DNA from 2 places in the Plantactinospora sp. B24E8 genome. Region 1 is predicted to be linked to the other one. Evidence: riboswitches for the same ligand, from Rfam matches in the RefSeq annotation. Region 1 holds a riboswitch; the other holds the start of a gene.
The links. Region 1 has a riboswitch for cobalamin ahead of metE (5-methyltetrahydropteroyltriglutamate--homocysteine S-methyltransferase). Riboswitches for the same ligand answer to the same signal wherever they lie in the genome.
Positions count from the first base shown of each region.

Region 2: linked by a shared signal. The riboswitch ahead of ABGB21_RS23920 (ribonucleoside-diphosphate reductase subunit alpha) and the one ahead of metE (5-methyltetrahydropteroyltriglutamate--homocysteine S-methyltransferase) in region 1 are both predicted to bind cobalamin.

Region 1 is NZ_JBDPMH010000040.1:25,237-36,975, reverse strand. Features, by position in the region: gene ABGB21_RS32565 (carbohydrate-binding domain-containing protein) at 1-1,055, shown strand, start outside; gene ABGB21_RS32560 (non-reducing end alpha-L-arabinofuranosidase family hydrolase) at 1,559-3,091, shown strand; gene ABGB21_RS32555 (hypothetical protein) at 3,175-3,804, opposite strand; gene ABGB21_RS32550 (ABATE domain-containing protein) at 3,921-4,541, opposite strand; gene ABGB21_RS32545 (MFS transporter) at 4,621-6,033, shown strand; gene ABGB21_RS32540 (helix-turn-helix domain-containing protein) at 6,023-6,376, opposite strand; gene ABGB21_RS32535 (zinc-binding alcohol dehydrogenase family protein) at 6,451-7,458, shown strand; gene ABGB21_RS32530 (hypothetical protein) at 7,579-8,058, shown strand; gene metE (5-methyltetrahydropteroyltriglutamate--homocysteine S-methyltransferase) at 8,116-10,368, opposite strand; cobalamin riboswitch at 10,483-10,702, opposite strand; gene ABGB21_RS32520 (glycoside hydrolase family 11 protein) at 10,916-11,739, opposite strand, start outside.
Region 2 is NZ_JBDPMH010000019.1:2,953-14,691, forward strand. Features, by position in the region: gene ABGB21_RS23910 (HNH endonuclease) at 1-799, shown strand, start outside; gene ABGB21_RS23915 (NAD(P)H-binding protein) at 1,239-2,018, opposite strand; cobalamin riboswitch at 2,249-2,486, shown strand; gene ABGB21_RS23920 (ribonucleoside-diphosphate reductase subunit alpha) at 2,698-5,082, shown strand; gene ABGB21_RS23925 (ribonucleotide-diphosphate reductase subunit beta) at 5,137-6,132, shown strand; gene ABGB21_RS23930 (carbohydrate ABC transporter permease) at 6,199-7,065, opposite strand; gene ABGB21_RS23935 (sugar ABC transporter permease) at 7,065-8,087, opposite strand; gene ABGB21_RS23940 (extracellular solute-binding protein) at 8,095-9,282, opposite strand; gene ABGB21_RS23945 (glycerophosphodiester phosphodiesterase) at 10,021-11,139, shown strand; gene ABGB21_RS23950 (low temperature requirement protein A) at 11,293-11,739, shown strand, end outside.

The DNA of each region.
Region 1 (11,739 bases):
ACTCCCTGGAGGGGATCGAGAGCCGGCAGGTCACCATCGGCGGAGGCACCGTCAACGTCACCGCCCGGGACGACGCGATCAACGCCGCCGAGGACGGGTACGGCGACTTCGACGTGGCGCCGAACGCGTTCGTCCGCTTCACCGGCGGGACGACCGTGGTCAACTCCACCATCGACGGCATCGACTCGAACGGCTCGGTGACCTTCGCCGGTGGCACGGTCGTGGTCAGCGGGCCGAGCACCGGCAGCCCCGGCGAGGGTGCGATCGACTCGAACGGTCCGGTCCACTTCACCGGCGGCACGGTGCTCGGGGCGGGATCGACCTCGATGGCGGTGCTGAGCCTGCCGCCGACCTCGGGTCAGGGCTGGGTGGCCCCCCAGCTGTCCAGCGGCCAGCCGGCCAATGCCCTGCTCCACCTGGTCTCCGGCGGCCAGGTGCTCGCCTCCTACCGCGCCCCGAAGAACTTCCGGGAGGTGGTCTTCTCCTCCAACCGGATCCAGCACGGGCAGACCTACGAGGTCTACCTGGGCGGCAGCCTCTCCGGCTCGACGATCGGCGGCATGGCCACCAGCGGGGGCAGCATCGCGGGAGCCACCCGACTCATGACCGTCACCGCCGGGCAGTACCGTGGCGGCCTCATCGGCTGGCCGCCCGGCGGACCCGGCTGGCCGCCACCGACCACGCCAGCACCCACCACCCCACCCCCGAATCCGACCGCGCCGCCGCCGAACCCGACGACCCCGCCGCCGGGCGCCGGCGGTTGCACGGCGACCTACTCCGTCGCCGGCCAGTGGCAGGGCGGCTTCCAGGGTGACGTACGGGTCACCGCCGGCTCGTCCGCGATCAACGGTTGGCGGGTGACCTGGAGCTTTGCCAACGGCCAGACGATCAGCCAGTCCTGGAACGCGACCATCAGCGCCAGTGGTTCGGCGGTGACCGCGACCAACGTCTCCTTCAACGGCGCACTCGGCGCCGGGGCCAGCACCACGTTCGGATTCCTCGGCACCTGGAACGGCAGCAACACCGTCCCGACGCTGACCTGCACCGCGACCTGACCGGGTAACCCCGTTTCCCGATCGCGGCGCCCCGGTGGAGCCCGGTACCAACTGGTACCGGGCTCCACCGGTGATGTCGGCGACCACGACGACCGCGCCGGTCCGTCGAGCGGGCGGCCCGATTATGCGTACGTCGATGTTAGCGCCAACAACACGGCTGGCTCGGCGATCGACGCCGCATCTGGGTCGGCGGATCGCTGGCGGACCGCTCGATGACCACGGGAGGGGTGGGCGCGTCCCGAGCCGTGGTGCGTCAGCGGTGGATCGACGTTGAAAGTTACGACTTGACGAACGACATGTTATCGCTCACAGTCGATGGTCAAGGACGGCGATTCCGGTTGCTCACCGGGCGAGCCCGGATCGCCGGACCGTGGATCAGGCGTGCGTCCCGGGCGTGGCGGACGCTTTGTTAGCGCTAACACTTCGGATGCACGCGCCTGGCCGTGCGTCCCGGTACGCCCGTCTCCGGCCAGGCGGTTCGGTTCCCGGTCTGGAGGAGGATCATGTCTGCCCTCGATAGGTCTCCGTCCATCACCTCGCCGCCACGGCGACGCGGGTGGCGGCGGTTCGCCGCCGCCGGCCTGATGACGGTGGTGGTCGCCGGCGCGGCCGCAGCGGTGGTGTCGACCCCGGCCGCCGCGGCCACGGTCGATACCAGCGCGTGGTACGTGCTGGTCAACCGCAACAGTGGCAAGGCGCTGGACGTGTACAACCTGGCCACGAACGACGGCGCGCGGATCGTGCAGTGGGCGCGGAACAACGGCAACCAGCAGCAGTGGCAGTTCGTCGACTCCGGCGGCGGCTACTACCGGTTGAAGTCGCGGCTGTCCGGCAAGGTGCTGGACGTATACAACTGGTCGACCGCCAACGGCGCCAGCATCGTGCAGTGGGCCGACACCAACGGGGCGAACCAGCAGTTCCGGCTGGCCGACTCCGACGTTGGCTACGTCCGGCTGATCAACCGGAACAGCAACCGGGTGGTGGAGGTGCAGGGCGCCTCGACCGCCGACGGCGGGAACATCGTGCAGTACGACGACTGGAACGGCAGTAACCAGCAGTGGCAACTCGTCCGTGTCGACGGCGGGGGCAACCCGACCACGCCACCGACGACGCCACCGCCGACCGGCACGTGTGACCTGCCGTCGACCTACCGTTGGTCGTCGACGGGTGCGTTGGCGCAGCCGAGGTCGGGGTGGGTGTCGTTGAAGGACTTCACCCACGCCCCGTACAACGGTCAGCAGTTGGTCTACGCGACGACGCACGACACGGGTACGACGTGGGGGTCGATGAACTTCGGCCTGTTCTCGAACTGGAACCAGATGGGTTCGGCCAGCCAGAACCAGATGCCGTTCGCCGCTGTCGCGCCGTCGCTGTTCTACTTCGCCCCGCGCAACGTCTGGGTGCTCGCGTACCAGTGGGGTGGGCCGGCCTTCTCGTACCGGACCTCGACCAACCCGACCAACGTGAACAGTTGGTCGGCGCACCAGACGCTCTTCACCGGCAGTATCTCCAACTCGGGTACCGGGCCGATCGACCAGGCGTTGATCGGTGACGACCAGAACATGTACCTGTTCTTCGCCGGGGACAACGGTCGGATCTACCGGGCCAGCATGCCCATCGGGAACTTCCCGGGCAGTTTCGGCTCCAACTACACGACGATCATGACCGACTCGACAAACAACCTGTTCGAGGGTGTTCAGGTCTACAAGCTCCAGGGCCAGAACCGGTACCTCATGCTGGTCGAGGCGATCGGCGCGAACGGGCGCTACTTCCGTTCGTTCACGGCCACCAGCCTGGGCGGTTCGTGGACGCCGCAGGCCGCGTCCGAGAGCAACCCCTTCGCCGGCAAGGCCAACAGCGGCGCGACCTGGACCAACGACATCAGCCACGGCGAACTGATCCGCAGCAACGCCGACCAGACCATGACCGTCGACCCGTGCAACCTGCAGCTGCTCTACCAGGGACGGTCCCCCAACTCCGGCGGTGACTACGGGCTGCTGCCGTACCGGCCAGGGCTGTTGACGCTGCAGCGCTGATGGTGTGACGGAGTCCGGCACGGGGGCAACCGGAGCGGCGGGCTCGGCGCAGGCCGAGCCCGCCAGCCCGGGCTCGGCCCGGCTCAGTCCGGGGCGGTCCGGGGCGGGCCGAGGGCCTGACCGCTGAGGGCGATGCCACCGAAATAACCGCCGATGACCAGGCCGACTGCCAGGTAGAACGGCACCACGCCCCGGGGGTCGTCAGGGTCGACGGGTACGGCGTCGGTCACGGTGAGCGGCACCTGGGTGCGTTCTGCCGCGATCGTCAGGGTGCGCGTGATCAACTCACCGGCCAGCGGTGCGGCGGCGCTGGCGGTGGTCAGGGTCAGGCCGGGCGTTCTCGTCTGGCCGGCCAGCACCGCGTAGACGTCACGTCGGTCCAGGGCCCGGTCGGCGTCGGCGTGGCTGTGGTACTCGACTGCCTTGAGCTCCCGGCCCTGGGTCCGTACGGCGGCCAACAGGCCCGCTGCGACCTGCTCGCCGCGCACCACGCCGACCGGCACGTCCTTCGGCCTGGGGTGGTGCAGGGCGCCGACATAGGCGGCGACGAACCCGGTCCCGATGACCAGCGCGACGAGCAGCGGGCCGACGGCACTGGTGATCGCGCGGCGCAGGGGCATCGGTGCGGGCGGCTCGCGGTGCGGGCGGACGGTCTCCTCCACACGCTCCCGCTGGCCGTCGGGCCGCTCCGGCTCCGGATCGGCTCTGTGCATATGGTCATGCTATGGAGCTAATTATCCAATCAGCTGATTAATGCGAATCATCCGACTTCGCATCGCGTCGCGGATGCGTGGGGAGGGTCGACTCGGCGCGCTGGCGGGACCCGTGCTCACCGGGTGGTACGCGTGCGCCGTGCGGCGACGTAGCGCCGGATCTTCTCGGCGGTTCCGCAGTCGTCCATGCTGCACCAGCGGCGGCTACGGTTCTTGCTCTCGTCGACGAAGACGAAGCGGCAGCCGCCGCATCCCTTGATCCGGTCCAGGGTGCCGGTGGTGAGGAGTTGGACCGCCGCGTGCACCACCGGGCGTAGCGGTCGGACCAGCGTCCGGTCGTCGTGCCAGGTCCAGGCGTACGGGGTTCCCGGGTCGAGTTCTGCGTGCGCGAGCGCGTCCGCTTCGTCGTCCCGTAGTCGGGCCAGTGCGGAGGTGCTCGGGTTCCCGTCGGCGGCCAGTGCCCGGAAGATCTCGTCGAGGAGGTCGCGGGTGCGCAGCGACCGCGCGAAGACGGCCTGGGCGGCGTCGGGATCCTCGCCGGCCAGTCGGTCCAGCGTCGCTGCGGCTGTGGTGTCGAGGACGCCCGCGTACCGGCCCCAGGCGACCAACTCGGGGTAGCCGGTGAGCGTGTCGTCGTCCGGTGGGCCGTCAGGCGGTCCGCTGCGGGTGTTGACGAAGTCCAGGGCGGGGTTGCCGCCCACCAGGCGCATCCGTCTGACGTCCCCGACTGTTTCCATCAAAACTCACTTTACCAGTTGCCCCGGATCGGAGGGCGTCACTACGATGTTGCCATCGTAAGCGATTTAGGGGGTAACTATGGCAGGGTCGGGTCCGCGCTGGCGGGCGGTGGGGGCACTGATCGGCCTGTCCGCCGGGACGTTCCTCTACACCACCGCCGAGGCGCTGCCGATCGGGTTGCTGCTGCCGATGGCCGGCGACCTGGCGGTGCCACCGTCTCAGGTGGGCATGCTGGTCACCGTGTACGGCGCGGTGGTCATGGTCGCCTCGGTCCCGTTGACCGCGCTGGTCCGGCGGGTCCCACGTCGATGGCTGCTCTCGGCGCTCCTGGCCGGCTTTGTGGTCAGCAACGCGGTCACGGTCTTCGCGGACACGTTCACACTGATGCTGGTGGCCAGGATGGCGACCGCCGCGACGCACGCGTTGTTCTGGGCGGTGGTCGTGCCGGCCGCCGCCGAACTGTTCCGACCCGGACTGCGCGGGCGGGTGGTCTCGGTCGTGTTCGCCGGGGGCACCGTCGCGCTCACCCTGGGCGTTCCGGCCGGCACCTGGCTGGGTGAGCGGGCCGGTTGGCGGGCGTCGTACCTGGCGGTGGCCGGACTCGGTGCGGTCGTGCTGGTCACGGTGGCGTCGCTGCTGCCCTCGGGACGGCCGGAGGAGGGCCACGCCGCCCGAGGAGCGACCCCCGACGTCCGTCGATTCTGGTTGCTGGTGACGGTGGCCGTGCTGGCGACCGCCGGTGCCATCGCCGCCTACACCTATGTCGCCCTGTTCGTCACCGAGGTGAGCGGGTTCTCCGCCTCGTCGATCGGGGCCATCCTGTTGGCGCGCGGCATCGCCAGCGTGCTCGGCATCCTGGTCATCGGCGCAGCGGTGGACCGCAACCCGTGGCTCGCCCTGACCGCGACCGTGGCGGTGCAGTCGGCGGCGCTCCTCGGGCTCTACACGTTCGGTCAGACACCGGCGGTCGCCGTGGGCCTGATAGCGCTCGCCGGGCTGGCGTTCGCCGCCTTCACCGCCACGCTCGGCGGTCTTGTGCTGCAGGTGGCACCCGGGCGCTCCGACCTCGCCGCCGCCACGGTCTCCGCGGCGGTCAACGTCGGCATCACCGGTGGCGCCTTTGTCGGTGGCCTCGCGCTGCCGAGGCACGGCGTGGCCAGCACGGTGCTGATCGGCGCGCTGATCGGCGCCGTCGCCCTGGCGCTGGCTCTCGGTGAACGACTCGTCCGACCCGCCGCCCCTCACCGGGCCGGGTCCGACGCTGCCGACGTCGACGCCGGCATCAGCGTCGACGCCGGCATCAGCGTCGACGCCGGCATCAGCGTCGGCGTCGGACCTGCCGGTGGAGACGCCGGCGTCGGACCTGCCGGTGGCGGTCGGCCCGGGGCGTCGGTCGAGGAGCGGGGGCCCGGCCGGCGGCGGACAGTGCGGCCACCGGCCGTCGGACCACGTTCTGTCGGGACGGACGCCCGCAGCCCGGTCAGCCGGTGACGGCGGGGAAGCGGTGGATGTTCTGCTCCACCCACACCCGCAGCCGGGTCAGGGGTTCGCAGGCGTCCCGGCCGAGCGGGGTGAGGGCGTACTCGACGTGCAACGGGACCGCCGGATAGACGGTGCGTTCGACCAGACCGTGCTGCTCCAGGCGGCGTAGCGTCTGGGTGAGGACCTTCGGACTGATCCCCTCCAGCCGGTCCCGGATGGCGCCGAACCGGCGCGGACCCTCCTCCAACGCGCCGAGGGCGAGCGCGCTCCACTTGTTGGCGAGCAGGTCGAGCATGTCCCGGCAGGGGCAGGCGGCGGCGTACACGTCGCGGGGTCCGCAGGTCTCGGGCATGTCCACCACCGTACTACCCGTTGGGAACTACTGTCCCTTGACGGTAACCACCAATCGGGGCATACCGTGCGGGTATGACCGAACTGATGCCGGCGGTCGGCTACCGCCGCAGCCTTCCTGTGAACGATCCGGAGAGTCTCGTCGACACCGAGCTCCCGGTGCCCGTACCCGGCCCGCACGACCTGCTGGTCCGGGTCGAGGCGGTGTCGGTGAACCCGGTCGACACCAAGGTCCGGGCCAACGTCGCCCCGGCGGGCGACGAGATCAAGGTGCTCGGCTACGACGCCGCCGGTGTGGTGGTGGCGGTCGGGTCCGAGGTCACCCGGTTCCGGGTCGGCGACGAGGTCTACTACGCCGGCTCGATCGGCCGACCGGGCAGCAACTCCCGCTTCCACGCCGTCGACGAGCACGTGGTGGGGCACAAGCCGACGAGCCTCAGCTTCGCCGAGGCGGCGGCGATCCCGCTGACCGCGATCACCGCCTGGGAGGCGCTGTTCGACTCGTTCGCCCTGACCAGACAGAGCACCGGCACCCTGCTGGTGCTCGGCGGGGCCGGCGGCGTCGGATCGATGGCGATCCAGCTCGCCCGTACCCTCACCGACCTGACCGTGGTCGCCACCGCGTCCCGGCCCGAGTCCCGGCAGTGGGCCACCGACCTCGGCGCGCACCACGTGGCCGACCACCGGGACCTGGTCGAGTCGGTCCGCGCCGTCGCCCCGGCCGGGGTGGACTACCTGATCAGCCCGTTCACCGCCGGCAACATCGAGCGGTACGCCGAGATCGTCCGTCCCCGGGGCCACATCGTCGCCCTCGACGAGCCGGCGGGCCTGGAACTGCTACCGCTCAAGGCCAAGAGCATCGGCTGGCACTGGGAGTTCATGTTCACCCGACCGCTGTTCCTGCCCACCGACCCGACCCAGCACGACCTGCTGGAGCAGGTGGCGCGACTGGTCGACGAGGGGCGGATCCGGACCACGCTGACCACACAGCTCGGCCCGATCGACGCGGCGAACCTGCGTCACGCGCACGAACTGCTGGAAAGCTCCACGACGATCGGCAAGGTGGTCCTCGCCGGCTTCTGACCGCCGGCGCCGGGCGTCACCCGCCGAATCCCCCGGACGAGTGTCGTCGGGCAACCGTGGTGGTCGATGCGACGTACCATCCGGGTGTCCGACGAACCTCCGCCCGGCCGAAGGAAGACCGTGGACTCGTCCCTCGTGATCCTTGTCGGCGGCACCGCCCTCTTCGCCGGCGCCGTCGCCTACCTGGGTCTGCTGCGTGACCTCGGCCGGCGGCGGGCGGGGTGGGCCGCCGCCGGTGCGACGGCGGCCGTCGCGGTGCTCTTCGCGCTCATGATCTATCTCGCCCACCTGGCGCTGCCCGCCGTGCTGGGCGTTGTCGCCCTGTCCAGCAGCGCGCTCGCCTACCTGGTCCTGCAGCGTGACCTCGGCCGACGGCGGGCGGTGCTGGCCGCCGTCGGCGCGGCGGCCGTGGTCACCGCCAGTTTCCTGCTGGTGCTCTACCTCGCGGTCATCGCCTTCATCGGAGCCGTCGGCGTCTACCTGGTGGCGCGGACCCGGCTCCGGACCGCCCCGGCACTCGCCTTCATGGGCAGCACCCTCGGTGGCCTGCTCGCCGCCTCCGTCCTCGTCTTCTGGGCGAGTCTCACCTACATGATGTGAGCCCCACGCCGAAAGGCCGGGTGGGGGCACCGCGCGGCGATGCCCCCACCCGACGCCTCAACCGGCGCGTACCTCGCGTGCGGCGGCGACCAGGTGTCGCAGTGACGCCTCGACCTCGGGATAACCACGGGTCTTGAGGCCGCAGTCCGGGTTCACCCACAGTCGCTGCGCGGGCACGGCGGCGACCGCCCGGCGTAGGGCGTCGACCACCTCGTCGGGCGACGGCACCCGCGGTGAGTGAATGTCCCAGACGCCCGGACCCACGCCCCGGGAGTAGCCGACCGCCGCCAGGTCGTCGAGCACCTCCATCTTCGACCGGGACGCCTCGATGCTGGTGACGTCCGCGTCCAGGGCGTCGATGGCGGTGATGACCTCCCCGAACTCGCTGTAGCAGAGGTGGGTGTGGATCTGCGTGTCGTCGGCGACACCGCTGGTGGCCAGCCGGAACGCGCCGACCGCCCAGTCCAGGTACGCCTTCTGGTCCGCAGCCCGCAGCGGCAGCGTCTCCCGCAGCGCGGGCTCGTCGACCTGGATCACCCCGATTCCGGCGGCCTCGAGGTCGTGACACTCGTCGCGCAGGGCGAGGGCGACCTGGTCGGCGGTGTCGGCGAGCGGCTGGTCGGTACGGACGAACGACCAGGCCAGGATGGTGACCGGGCCGGTGAGCATGCCCTTGACCGGCTGCTCGGTCAACGACTGGGCGTACCGGGACCACTCGACCGTCATCGGAGCCCGGCGGGCCACGTCGGCGTGGATGATCGGCGGGCGGACGCAGCGCGAGCCGTACGACTGCACCCAACCGTGCTCGGTGGCGGCGAACCCGGCCAGTTGCTCGCCGAAGTACTGGACCATGTCGTTGCGTTCCGGCTCGCCGTGTACCAGCACGTCCAGGCCCAGCCGTTCCTGCAGCCGGATCACCTGTTCGACCTCGGTACGCATCCGCTGGCGGTAACCGGCCTCGTCGAGCCGGCCGGCCCGGAACTCGGCGCGGGCCCGACGCAACTCGTCGGTCTGCGGAAACGAGCCGATGGTGGTGGTCGGCAGCGGCGGCAGCGCGAGCCGGGCCTGCTGGGCGGCAGCCCGCTCCGGGTACGGGCCACGTCGCCGGTCCGCCGGGGTCAGGGTGGCCAGCCGCGACCGTACCGTGTTGTCGCGCCATTCGGCCGGAACGGCCGGCAGCGGCTCGGGCAGCAGGGTGGTGCCGTCGCGCAGCGCGCGGCTGAGCAGCACCACCTCGTCGACCTTCTGCCGGGCGAAGGCGAGTCGCCGGCGCAGGTCGGGGTCGAGTGCCGTCTCGGTGGCGAGGTCCACCGGCACGTGCAGCAGCGAGCACGAGGTGGCGACGGCGACGTGGTCGGCGAGTCCGGTGACGACAGCGCCGGCGGTGATCGCGGCCCGCAGGTCGGTACGCCAGATGTTGCGGCCGTCGACGAGTCCGGCGACGATCGTCCGGCCGCGCAGCGGGCCGGCACCGGCGAGCCTGGTCAGGTTGCCGGGGCCGCCGGCGACCAGGTCCAGGCCGATCGCCTCGACCGGCGTGTCGAGCAGGGCGGGCAACGCGTCGCCGAGTTCGCCGAAGTAGCTGGCGACGAAGATCTTCGGTCGGTGTGGCGCGGCGCAGAGTCGGGTGTAGGCGTCGCGCAGCGCGCTGATCTCGGCCGGGCTGCGGTCGGCGACGTAGCCGGGCTCGTCGAGCTGCACCCACTCGACGCCGGCCCCGGCCAGCACCCGCAGGATCTCGGCGTACGTCCCGACCAGGTCGTCGAGCCGGTCGAACGGGTCACCGTCCGGGGCGGTGGGCTTGGCGAGCAGCAGGAACGTGGCCGGCCCGACCAGTACGGGCCGGGTTCGTATTCCCAGCTCCCGGGCTTCGGCGTACTCGGCCAGCGCCTTTGCCGGGTTCGCCGCGAAGACGGTCTCCGGGCCGATCTCCGGCACGAGGTAGTGGTAGTTCGTGTCGAACCACTTGGTCAGCTCCAGCGCCGGCTCGGCCGCCACCCCACGAGCCATCGCGAAGTACGTGTCCAGCTCGCCCAGTCCGAGCCGGGCGAACCGGTCCGGCACCGCGCCGACCGCCACCGCGGTGTCGAGCACGTGGTCGTAGTAGGAGAACGTGTTGGACGGGATCGAGTCGAGGCGCGCGTCACGCAGCGTCTGCCAGACCTCGGCACGCAGCCCGGCCGCGGTGCGCTCCAGCGCGGCGGCGTCGATCCGGCCCGCCCAGTACGCCTCGACGGCTCTCTTGAGTTCGCGGTTCCCGCCGATGCGCGGGTAGCCGAGCACGGTGCTCTGTCCGAATCCGGTGGTCACAAAGGATTCCCTCCCTCGAAGTGCCCGACGGTCGCTCGGCACGGGCACGGGGGAAGGGCACGCCAGGCGCGCTTCCGCCCTGGCCCTCCCGAGAGGCCGTCGGCGGCGCACACCCTCGGTGTACGCGGTGCGGGCAGGTCTTCGGACTCGTGGGCGCGACCGGCGTACCGGTCTCCTACTGGCCGTCGCTTCCCAGACCCCGTACGGGGTCCAGTGCTCGATGACGGCGGTCGTTCCCACTCACCGCTGCGGGGCAGTCCCGGACTCGCACCGGGTTCCCTCTTACGACGCCCCGACTCGGAAGACGGGGCGAACCAGCACTGTCGAGCATCGTACGTCGTCGCCGTACCGGAGTCGGTGAACCGCACCGAGGTCGGTGAACCGCACCGAGGTCGGTGAACCGCACCGAGGTCGGTGAACCGCGCCGAAGACAACGGTCATCCGGCGGAACCGTTGTCCCGTGAGGGAGGGTTCCGCCGGATGACCGTGGTCCACCGCTGGTGGGTGGGGTGCCGGTTGTCGTCGGCACCCCACCGCACGCGTCAGGTCAGCCGGACGCGCAGGTCGCCGTTGGTGTGGTGTTGTTGCCGTTCTTGTAGAGCGTGATGCCGAAGTTGTTGCCGTTGCCGTTCGGGCGTGCGGTGAGCGTGCCGCTGGTGCCGCTGATCGACGCGTTCCAGCTGTTCTGCAGGCTCTGGCCGCCGTTGGTGCGGATGGTGACGACCCAGTTGTTGGTGCCGCTGACCGAGAAGGTCGTGTTGAACCGGTCGCTCCAGTCCTCGGCGCGGCTCACGCTGACCGAGCAGCTACCGCCACCGTTGCCGGGCGGCGTGGTGGTCGGGTTCGGGTTGGGGTTGCCGCCGCCGCTGCCCTCGCGGACGGTGATGTCGGAGCTTCCCTGGCTCTGGTAGCCCTCGGTCGCCATGACCTGGTAGGCCCAGCTGCTGCCGAGGTTCAGGCCGGCGCGGGCCCAGGCGTCGAAGTGGTTGGCGAGGGTGATGGTGCCACTGCTCCGCTTCGACTGGCGGACGCTCCAGAACTGGTAGAACGTGGCGGTGCCGTCGATCGACGGCTGGTTGACCCGCTGGCTGCGCAGGATGTTGTAGGTGCCGCCGTCGGTGGTCACCGTGCCGAACTGCTGGGCGCCGCTGCTCGGGTTGTAGTTGCCGAAGTTCTCGACGACGTAGTACTCGATGAGCGGGTTCCGCGTCCATCCGTACAGGGCGAGGTAGGTGTTGTTGTTACCCGGGTTGTAGGTGCCCGAGTAGCTGACCGTCCGGCGGCTACCGGTGGCCCAGCCCTTGCCGCCGACCCAGTTGTTGGTGCTCCTGCTCCACGAGCTGGAGTACCGGCCGTTCTCGCGCAGCACCA
Region 2 (11,739 bases), on a different contig from region 1:
CTTCAAGACGCACTACCCACACAACCGGGTGGTCGGCGGCGGCTTCTTCAGCGGGTTCGTCCAGTTGCCGATCTCGGAGGCGTGGAATTTGTTCGGCGAGGCGAACGGCGTGTCGAGTCTCGATGAGATGCGCCGGAGTGTCGGGCGGTATCGCAGAGCGCCGATCGCCTTGGATGAGGACCCGGTCATCGGTTGCATCTTCGTCCGGGACACCCGGTTCTTTCCGGCCGACGCGTTGGCCGGCCCGCCACCGGACTTCGCCTCGAACATCGTGCAGGGCAAGGGCTACGACCTGGCCACACATCCTGCGGTCGACTACTTCCACCTGCTCGTCGAGCGGCTCGTCGACCGGCCGGTCGAGATCGACATGGCCGAGCCGTGGCATCGGCCCGGCCCGGTGTACGGCGACCCCCGCCTCGCGCCCCAGCGGCTCGGTCAGCAGTCGTTCAAGGCGGTGGTGTTGGGGGCGTACGACCGCCGCTGTGCCATCACCGGCAACCGGGTCCGGCCGGTGTTGCAGGCCGCCCACATTCGGCCGCTCAGCAAGGGTGGTGAGCACCGGCTCGACAATGGTCTGCTGCTCCGGTCGGACGTGCACATCATGTTCGACCAGGGCTATCTGAGCGTCGACCCGAAACACCGGCTGCTGGTCAGCCCGCGACTTCGCAGCGAGTTCGGCAACGGCGACCAGTTTTACGCCAAGGTGGGCACCGAGATCGCGCTTCCGGAGCGGCGGGCTGACCGACCGAGCCGCGAGTTCCTGGAGTGGCACGCCGAGACGGTGTTCAAAGCCGCGTGATCCAGCAGCATGGCGGACCCGCCCGGCGACGATAGCCACGACCAGACCAGGATCACCAACCCGTACAGCAGGTCACCCCGGACTGGTACGCCGTCCGACCCGGTAGTCGGACCAGGTGATCAGGCCCCGGTCTCCGGTGTCGGTGGTCAACGCCCCGGAGCGGAACGCCCGGCCCAGCCGACCCGGCACGGGCAGCCGGAGCAGCGGTCGCCGGACGCCTCGGGCGGTCAGCCACGCTCGGGCCAGGTCCGCGATACCCGGTACCTCGGGACCGGCGTACTCCTCGACGGTTCCGGCGCGATGAGGAGGGTCCAGTTCAGAACTCCTCTGTTCCCGGAATGCCCGAGGCGCAATCCGTTCCCGGTGCTGCCCGGGCTGACCGAAACGCCGCAGTCGTCCGACTGGGATCAGCGACCCCGCGTCGACACGGTGCAGCGGGTCACCCAGGTCCGGCGGACCGTCCGGCCAGGTAGTCGGACCAGGTGATGCGGCCCCGGTCTCCACGGTCGGTGGTCAGCGCCCCGGCGCGCAGCTCCCGACCGAACCGGCCCGGCACGGGCAGCCGGAGCAGCGGCCGCCGGACACCCCGGGCGGCCAGCCAGGCCCGGGCGACGTCCGCCAGACCCAGCACCTCCGGGCCGCCGTACTCCTCGATGGTCCGGGTTGCCGGGGCGGAGATCCGGCGTACCAGGTGGGCCGCGACGTCGTGGACGTCGACCGGTTGTCCGACGATCTTCGGGTCGACCGGCAGCACCGGGAACCGGGCGAGTCTGGTCAGCGCCTCGTCGATCAGGTCGTGGAACTGGGTGACCCGCAGGATCGTCCACGGCACCGGACCGGCCGCCACGATCGCCTCGGCGTCGAGTTTCAGCCGGTAGTACGACCACGGTACCCGGTCGATGCCGACGATCGAGACGTACACCAGGTGGCGTACCCCGGCGGGGCCGGCGGTGTCGACCAGCCGGCGGGTGCCGTCGACGTCGACCTGCCGGGTGTAGCCGCGCTGGTACGGCGCCGACGCGAGGTGGACCACGGTCTCGACCCCGTCCAGCGCGGCGGCCAGGCCCTCGCCGGTGGCGAGGTCGGCCCGGATCCGGTCGACGCCGTCGCCACCCTTCGGGGTACGGCTCATCGCCCGGGTCGGGTGGCCGTAGCCGGCCAGTGTCGGGGTGAGGACCCGGCCGAGGCGTCCGGTCGCGCCGGTGACCAGGACCGTCATCGCCGCCCTCCCCGGATTGTGCGCGCCGCTCCGTCGAGGGTGACCCGCCCGGCCGGTACGGCGGGGCGGTTTCGTGGACCTGTCCTTCGGATGGTGGTTGTTGCCATGCCCGGTGGACGGGACGCCGACCGTGGGTGTGACCGGCACCCGCCCCAAACTCTCCCTCGACGGTGATCATGGCGACACGCCGACACGACATCTTGGGTGTGACTTTTGGGGTGGCCCTATATATGGTGTCTCACGCAGCTGGTTCGGCCGCCGCTCCACGGCGGCCGAGGCAAGAGGGAACCCGGCGCGAATCCGGGACTGCCCCGCAGCGGTGAGTGGGAACGACCGCCGTCATCACGCACTGGGACGACGTCCGGCAACCGCCGGATGTGCCTGGGAAGCGACGGCCAGTAGGCGAACACGGGCGACCCCCGTGCCGGCCCGCGAGTCCGAAGACCTGCCAGCGCGCCGCGTACCCGTCGGTACGCGGCGGTCCGAGGCCGCGCGGGACGGCCGACGCCACTCGACGTACGCGATCGTGCGTACCCGTCGCGGTGTCGCCGTGTCCCCGCGCGCCTGCCGGACCATCCGGAGGCGAGCGCGCGAGGAGAAGATTGTGACGGTCACCGAGGTCCCGACGACCGGCCCGGAGACGGGAGACAGCGAGGCGTCCGCGTCCCGACGTCCGCAGATGCGGGTCCGTAAGCGTAACGGCGACACCGAGCCGGTGGACGTCAACAAGATCGTCCGGGCGGTGGAGCGGTGGGCGGACGACCTGACCGACGTCGACCCGCTGCGGGTGGCGACCCGGACCATCAGCGGCCTGTACGACGGCGCGACCACCGCCGAACTCGACCGGCTCTCCATCCAGACCGCCGCCGAGATGATCGGCGAGGAACCGCAGTACTCCCGGCTTGCCGCCCGGCTGCTCGCCGGCTACGTCGACAAGGAGGTCCGGGGCCAGGGGATCGCCTCGTTCAGCCAGGCGATCCGACTCGGGCACGAGCAGGGCCTGGTCGGTGACGAGACCGCCGAGTTCGTCCGGATCAACGCCCGCAAGCTCGACGACGCCGTCGACCCGGACGCCGACCGGCGCTTCGAGTACTTCGGACTGCGCACGGTCTACGACCGCTACCTGCTGCGCCACCCGACCAGCCGGCTCGTGGTGGAGACCCCGCAGTACTGGCTGCTCCGGGTCGCCTGCGGCCTGTCCCGTACCCCCGGTGAGGCGATCGGCTTCTACCGGCTGATGTCGTCGCTGGCGTACCTGCCCAGCTCGCCGACGCTGTTCAACTCCGGCACCCGGCACACCCAGATGTCCTCCTGCTACCTGGTCGACTCGCCGCGCGACGAGCTCGGCTCGATCTACGACAGGTACGCGCAGGTCGCGCACCTGTCGAAGTTCGCCGGCGGGATCGGCATCGCCTGGTCGCGGGTCCGGTCCCGAGGTGCGTTGATCCGGGGCACCAACGGGCAGTCGAACGGGATCGTGCCGTTCCTGCGTACCCTCGACGCGTCGGTGGCCGCGGTCAACCAGGGCGGTCGGCGCAAGGGCGCGGCCTGTGTCTACCTGGAGCCGTGGCACCCGGACATCGAGGACTTCCTCCAGCTGCGGGACAACACCGGCGAGGACGCCCGGCGTACCCACAACCTCAACCTGGCCAACTGGATCCCGGACGAGTTCATGCGCCGGGTCGAGGCCGACGGGGTGTGGTCGCTGTTCGACCCGGACGAGGTCCCGGAGCTGCCCGACCTGTGGGGTGACGAGTTCGACGCGGCCTACCGGGCGGCCGAGGAACAGGGCCGGTACGTCCGCCAGCTCCCGGCCCGGGAACTGTACGGCCGGATGATGCGGACCCTGGCCCAGACCGGCAACGGCTGGATGACCTTCAAGGACACCTCGAACCGGCTCTGCAACCAGACCGGGCGGCCCGGCAACGTGGTGCACCTGTCGAACCTCTGCACCGAGATCATCGAGGTCTCGAACGATTCCGAGACCGCGGTCTGCAACCTCGGCTCGATCAACCTGGCCGCGCACCTGGCCGGGAACGCCACCGATGGCGACGGGATCGACTGGGCGCGGCTGCGGGAGACGGTCCGGACCGCCGTGACGTTCCTCGACCGGGTGATCGACATCAACTACTACCCGAGCCCGCAGGCGGCGGCGAGCAACCCCCGCTGGCGACCGGTCGGGCTCGGCATGATGGGGCTGCAGGACGTCTTCTTCGCGCTCCGGATGCCGTTCGACTCGGCCGAGGCCCGGGAACTGTCGACCCGGATCGCCGAGGAGGTCTACCTGACCGCGCTGGAGACCTCGGCCGGGCTCGCCGAGGAGTTCGGCGCACACCCGGCGTACGCCGAGACCCGGGCCGCGGCCGGGCAGCTCCAGCCCGACCTGTGGGGGGTCACCGGCGTCCAGGCCGAGCGTTGGGCGGCGCTGCGGGACCGGGTCGCCGCACACGGGCTGCGCAACTCGCTGCTGGTGGCGATCGCCCCGACCGCGACCATCGCCTCGATCGCCGGCTGCTACGAGTGCATCGAGCCGCAGGTCTCCAACCTGTTCAAGCGGGAAACCCTCAGCGGCGAGTTCCTGCAGATCAACACCGCGCTGGTCCGGGAGCTGAAGGCGCGCGGGCTCTGGACCGAGGAGATCCGTACCGCGATCAAGCGGGCGGACGGCTCGGTGCAGGGGATCGAGGCGCTTCCGGCGGAACTGCGGGAGCTGTACCGGACTGCCTGGGAGCTGCCGCAGCGTTCGCTGATCGACCTGGCGGCGGCCCGGGCCCCGTACGTGGACCAGTCGCAGTCGCTGAACCTCTTCATGGCCTCCCCGGAGATCGGCCGGCTCAGCTCGATGTACCTGTACGCCTGGAAGTCCGGTCTGAAGACCACCTACTACCTGCGGTCCCGGCCGGCGACCCGGATCCAGCAGGCGACCGTCTCCCCGGTCCGGGCCGGAGTCCTCCGGGGACCGCTGGTCACCCTGCCAACCGGGGGCGCGGGTACGGGCGACGCCGTCGACGCGGCCCTGGCCTGCTCACTGGAGAACCCGGAGGCCTGCGAGGCCTGCCAGTGAGCGGCCACCCGACGACGTACCCGACCACGACCGCCGAAAGCGAGAACTGAGACCATGCTGCTCGACCCGGGTCTGGACCTGACCCTGCGCCCGATGCGCTACCCGCACTTCTTCGACCGGTACCGCGACGCGATCAAGAACACCTGGACCGTCGAGGAGGTCGACCTGCACAGCGACCTCGCCGACCTGGAGCGGCTCACCCCGGCCGAACGGCACCTGGTCAGCCGGCTGGTCGCGTTCTTCGCCACCGGGGACACGATCGTCGCGAACAACCTGGTGCTCAACCTCTACCAGCACGTCAACTCGCCGGAGGGCCGGCTCTACCTGTCCCGCCAGCTCTTCGAGGAGGCGGTGCACGTCCAGTTCTACCTCAACCTGCTCGACACGTACGTGCCGGACGAGACGGAACGGTTCGCGGCGTTCGCGGCGATCGACAACATCCCGTCGATCCGGCGCAAGGCCGAGTTCTGCTTTCGCTGGATCGACTCGATCTTCGAGCTGCGCAAGCTGGAGACCCGGGAGGACCGGCGGGCGTTCCTGCTCAACCTGATCTGCTTCGCCGCCTGCATCGAAGGGCTGTTCTTCTACGGCGCCTTCGCGTACGTCTACTTCCTGCGGTCCCGGGGGCTGCTGCACGGGCTCGCCTCCGGCACCAACTGGGTGTTCCGCGACGAGTCGATGCACATGGCGTTCGCCTTCGACGTGGTCGACACGGTCCGCCAGGAGGAGCCGGAACTCTTCGACGCCGAGCTGGCGGAGCAGGTACGGCAGATGCTCGCCGAGGCGGTCGAGTGCGAGGTGCAGTTCGCCGAGGACCTGCTCGGCCAGGGGGTGCCCGGGCTCTCCCTGCCGGACATGCGGGAGTACCTGCAGCACGTCGCGGACCGCCGGCTGGCCCAGCTGGACATCGCGCCGCTGTACGGATCGGGCAACCCGTTCGCCTTCATGGAGTTGCAGGACGTCCAGGAACTGTCGAACTTCTTCGAGCGGCGGGTGTCGGCGTACCAGGTCGGGGTGACCGGGACGGTTCGGTTCGACGACGACTTCTGACCCGGATGCCGCGCGGCGGGCGACCGGTTCCGGACGCCCACCGCGCGGTTGTCGTGCCGGGCGGACTCAGCCCTTCACTGCTCCGGTCAGCCCGCCGACGATCCGACGCTGGAACAGGCTGAAGAACAGCAGTGCCGGAAGCATCGACAGGGAGGTGAACGCCAGCACCTTGGCCGTGTCGACCGAGTACTGCGACGCGAAGGCCTGCACGCCGAGGGGCAGCGTGAAGGTCTCCTCCCGGTTGAGGATGAACAGCGGCAACAGGTAGCTGTTCCAACTGTTGATGAAGGTCAGGATGGCCACGGTGACCACCCCCGGCAGGGACAGCGGCAGCACCATCCGCCAGAAGAAGCCGAGCCGGCCGCAGCCGTCGATCGACGCCGCCTCCTGGATCTCGTCCGGGATGGCCCGGACGAACGGCACCAGGATGATGATCGTCATCGGGATGGCGAACCCGATCTGCGGCAGGATCACCCCGGGCAGCGTGTTCATCAGCCCGAGCGTCCTGACCAGGATGTAGAGCGGGGTGATCGCCACGGTGAGCGGGAACATCAGGCCGGCGGCGAAGAGCGAGTACATCGCTCCCCGGCCCCGGAACCGGTAGCGGGCGAGGATGTAACTCGTCATGAGGCCGAGCGTGATCACACCCGCGGTGGTGACCACGGCGACGATGGTGGAGTTGAGCACCTGACGCCAGAACACCTCACCGGTCAGCACGTCGAGGTAGTTGCCGGTCTGCCACGGACTCGGCCAGCCCGCCGGGTCGTTGGTGATCTGCGAGTTCGTCCGGAAGCCGCCGAGGATGATGTAGACGACCGGGGCCAGCATCGCCCCGATCAGCAGCACCGCGACCAGATACACGGCCGGGTCGCCCCGGCCCGTCTTCCGGCGCGCCCGGATCGGCCCGCGCGCGGCTACGGCGGTCGCGGCCATCAGTTCCTCCCTCCGGTGATCGCGCCCTCGGTGTCACGGCGCAGGACGAACCGCTGGTAGACCAGCGCCACGACGAGCGAGACGGCGAACAGCACCACGGCCACCGCGTTGCCGTACCCGTACTCGCCGGCCATCCGGCCGTTGGCCACCATGTACGTGGCCATCGTCGACGTGCCCGCCGTCGAGGCGATGTACTGGCCCCAGATGATGTAGACGAGGTCGAACAGTTGCAGGGCGCCGATCATCGACAGGAAGGCCCAGATCCGGATCGTCGGCCCGAGCAGGGGCAGGGTGATCCGGCGCTGGATCTGCCAGTAGGACGCCCCGTCGATCGCCGCCGCCTCGGTCAGCTCCTCCGGGATGCCCTGCAGGCCGGCGAGGAAGAGGATCACGGCGAAGCCGATGTACTTCCAGGTGAGGATGCCCATCAGCGTCCAGATGGCCTTGTCCGGGTCGGAGAGCCAGTCGCTGCTCAGCCAACCCATCCCCAGATCCTCGAGCAGCGCGTTGACGGCGCCGTTGCCCTGGAGCAGCAGGCTCCAGCCGGTACCGACGACCACCTCGGAGATCACGTACGGGACGAAGACGAGGACCCGGATGAGGGTCTGGCCCCGCATCTTCCGGTTCAGCAGCAGGGCGAGCAGGAGCGCGGCCGGCCCCTGCAGTACCAGCGACAGCACGACGATCGCCGCGTTGTGCTGCAGGGCGTCGACGAACGTGCCGTCCTGGAAGATCAGCACGTAGTTGCGCAGGCCGACGAACTCGGTGGGTGGGCCGTACCCCTGCCAGCTGAAGAAGCCGTAGTAGGCGGCCATGGCGACGGGAAGGATGACGAAGGACAGGAAGACGAGCAGTGTCGGCCCCGTCATCAGCGCGATTTCCAGCCGGGCGGGCCAGCCGATGCCCTTGCGGCGACGGCGCCGGGTCGGGGGCGGCACGACAGGCGTGCCACCCCCGACCGTCGTCATCTCCGCCGACCGGTCCTGCGCGAGCTGCACGCTCTCGCGGTCTGTGTCGAACATGAGGTGGTTATCTCACCGACCGCTGGGCGGCGGTCTTGACCGCGCTGACGATGTCCTCGGGGGTGCCCTTACCGGCCAGCAGGTTCACCACGGCGGTGTTGAGGGCGTTGCCGACGTTCTGCCCGTAGACCGTGTCGAGCCACTGCGAGACGTACGGGGCCTTGCTGTAGGCCGCGAGTACGGACTTCAGGTGCGGCTCGGTCACCGCGGCCTGCGCCTCGCTGTTCACCGGCGGCGCCTGGAACGCCGTGTAGTACGCCTGCTGCACGGGCGTCTGCACCATGAAGTTGAGGAAGGCGGTGCACTCCGCCTTCGGGGCCTTCGCGGAGCAGGAGTACCCGTCGACGCCGCCGAGGATCGCCCCGGGCTCACCCGCGCCGCCCTCGATGCTGGGGAACGGGAACCAGTCCAGGTCGGGCAGCGGCTTCTGGTCCGGCGTCAACGAGCCGATGACGCCCGGGTTCCAGGCGCCCATGAGCTCCATCGCCGCCTTGTGGTTGGCGAGCAGACCGGCCGAACTGTTCGCGCCCTGCTGGGCCGAGGTCGTCAGGAAGCCGTTGTTGAACGGCTGCGTCGCGGCGAACTGCTGGACGTCCTGCCCGGCCTTCAACCAGCAGGGGTCGTCGAAGTTCATGGTCTTGGCCGTCTCGGTGAGCGTGGCCGTGCTGCACTCGCGCAGCGCGAAGAAGTAGTAGTAGAAGGCGGCCGGCCAGGCGTCCTTGGCGCCGATGGCGATCGGCTGGGTGCCCGAGGCCTTCAGCTTGTCGACGGCGGTCTGGAGCTCGGCGAGCGTGGTCGGCGTCTGGGTGATGCCGGCCTTGGCGAACAGGTCCTTGCTGTAGAAGAAGCCGCCGGGCAGGACCGCCACCGGCATCGCGTAGACCTTGTCGTCGATCGTCTGCGCCTTGAACGACCCCTCCGAGACCACCTTCTTGGTCGCGTCGGTGATCCCGCCGGTGATGTCCATCAACTGGCCGGCCTTGACCATCGCGGCCATCTTGCCGCCGCCGCGCTGCAGGAACACGTCCGGGGCGTCCCCGGAGTTCAGCGCGGTCTGCAGCTTGCCGTCCAGGTCCTCGTTCTGGATCGACTGGATCTCGATCGTCACGTTCGGGTTGGCAGCCTGGAAGTCGGCGACGGTCTTCTCCCAGAACGCCTTGCCCGGACCCGTCGAGGCGTTGTGCCAGAAGCTCATCGTGACCTTGCCGCCACTACCGCCGTCACCCTCCGAATCCCCGGAACCACAGGCGGCCGTTCCCAGGACGCCCGTCGCCAGGACTACCGACAGAGTCAGTAGCTTTCCTGCCCTCATCAACCTGTCCTCTCTGCCGAATGTGCCCAGCTGAGCCTTCTGGGCGAACGGAGACGTCGGTCCCGGCTGTCCAGGGTGGACGCGAGGGCCGCCGTCCCCCCGTCGACAGGCGCCGTCCGGCGGAGGGGCTCGCAGCCACTCGCAGTCGCCTTCGTGCCCGCCGGACGTCACATCATCTGTCTATCGACGGGCAAAGACTCGCAGAGGGAACCGAAAAACTCAAGACACGTTTCGGAAACTTCCAGGGCCGGTACCAGCGAGGTGGGGGTGGCCCGAGCAGCACGGTTTGCCGGTGCGAGCCGGCGGCACCGTGGTGTCTTGTACCGGAGGAGTTCCGGAAGGTCCGCCGCTGGTGCCCGGAGTGCCGAGCCGGCTGCCGCCGTCGGCTTTCGGGGTGACGACCGCTCCCGTACGGCCCCGGGGGCCACGACCAGGGGCCGGCCGCCACCGGTAGGGTGCGGTCCGTGGAGGTCGGGCGGTCCGGGGACGCGGTGGCTCCCGGGAGCCGGGACGCCGGAGGTTCACCGTACGGAAAGCCGCCGCCCGACTGCCGGTCGTCTGCGCCGGGTTGGATTCCAGGTCGATCAGAGACCTGCTCCACCCCCACGTCAGGAGGCGATCGTGCCCCGTATCCTGCCCACACTCGGACTGGCCGGTGTGCTGCTGGCCGCGGCCGTGGCCGTACCGGTCAGTCAGGCCGAGGCCCGGGACGACGACGAGCGGACCCGTCCGGTGGCCGGTGACCGGCCGCTGGTGATCGCGCACCGCGGCGCCAGCGGCTACCGGCCGGAGCACACCCTGGAGGCCTACCGGCTGGCGATCCGGATGGGGGCCGACTTCATCGAGCCGGACCTGGTCCCCACCCGGGACGGAGTGCTGGTGGCCCGGCACGAGAACGAGATCTCCGGTACGACGGACGTCGCCGACCACCCGGAGTTCGCCGCCCGGCGCACCACGAAGAGCATCGACGGGACGGCGGTGACCGGCTGGTTCACCGAGGACTTCACCCTGGCGGAGCTGCGGACCCTGCGGGCGAAGGAACGGCTACCCGAGGTCCGGGTGACCAACACCGCGTTCGACGGCACGCTGCCGGTGCCGACCCTTCAGGAGGTCATCGACCTGGCCCGGAGCGAGAGCCGGCGGTTGGGCCGGACCATCGGGATCTACCCGGAGACCAAGCACCCGAGCTACTTCCGGTCGATCGGCCTGCCACTGGAGGAACCACTGGTCCGGGTGCTCGAGCAGAACAGGCTGACCGGCAAGAAGGACGGGGTGGTCATCCAGTCCTTCGAGACGGCGAACCTGCGTCGGCTGGCCCGGATGACCGACGTCCGGTTGGTCCAGTTGCTGGACGCCACCGGCCGGCCGTACGACTTCACCGTCGCCGGCGACCCGCGCAGTTACGTCGACCTGGTCAGGCCGGAGAATTTGCGGTGGATCGCCGGCTACGCCGACGGCATCGGTACGAACAAGAATCTGCTCGTGCCCCGGGACGCGGCCGGCCGGCTGCTCACCCCGACCTCCGTGGTCCGGGACGCCCACCGAGCGGGCCTGGTCGTGCACGCCTGGACCTTCCGGGCGGAGAACCAGTTCCTGCCGGTGGACTTCCGGACCGGTGCCGACCCGAACGCCCGGGGCGACATCATCGCCGAGTACGAACTCTTCTACGGGCTCGGTTTGGACGGGGTGTTCAGCGACCACCCGGACACCGCGGTGGCGGCCCGGGCCGGGCTGCGTTGAGCACGGCGCGGGCCGGTTTGGGCTGACGCCGTTTTCGTGGGGACGGCGGGTGCTGCCGGCCGGGTATCGGAACGGATGCCCGGCCGGCGGCACCCGGTTCGTGATATGAACGCTGGGTGACGGTGCATATCAGGATAAGACGGACCGTCTGTGGTGGCGGCTGAGCAGCGGGGCCACCTCGGTGACTCCCGCAGCGTTGGCCGGGCGACCTTCCTGGAGCTCTTCCTCGACCTGGTGTACGTCTTCGCGCTCACCCGGCTCTCCCAGCGCCTGACCGACGACTTCACCGTCAGCCGTCGGACCATGCTCTCCGAACTGGGTCAGACCAGTCTGGTCCTGCTCGCCCTCTGGCAGGTGTGGCTGTTCCACGCCTGGGCCACCAGCCGGTTCGACCCCCGACGGATCGAGATCCAACTGCTCACCGTGGCCACCATGTTCGGCGCCATGATCATGGCGGTGTCGCTGCCGCAGGCCTTCGGGGACCGTGGCGAGATCTTCGCGGTCACCTTCGTCGCGCTCCAGTTCGGCCGGTCGGCGTTCCTGGCGCTGGCGCTGCGCGGACACCACCGGCAGCCGTCGACCGTCCGGATCCTGTTCTGG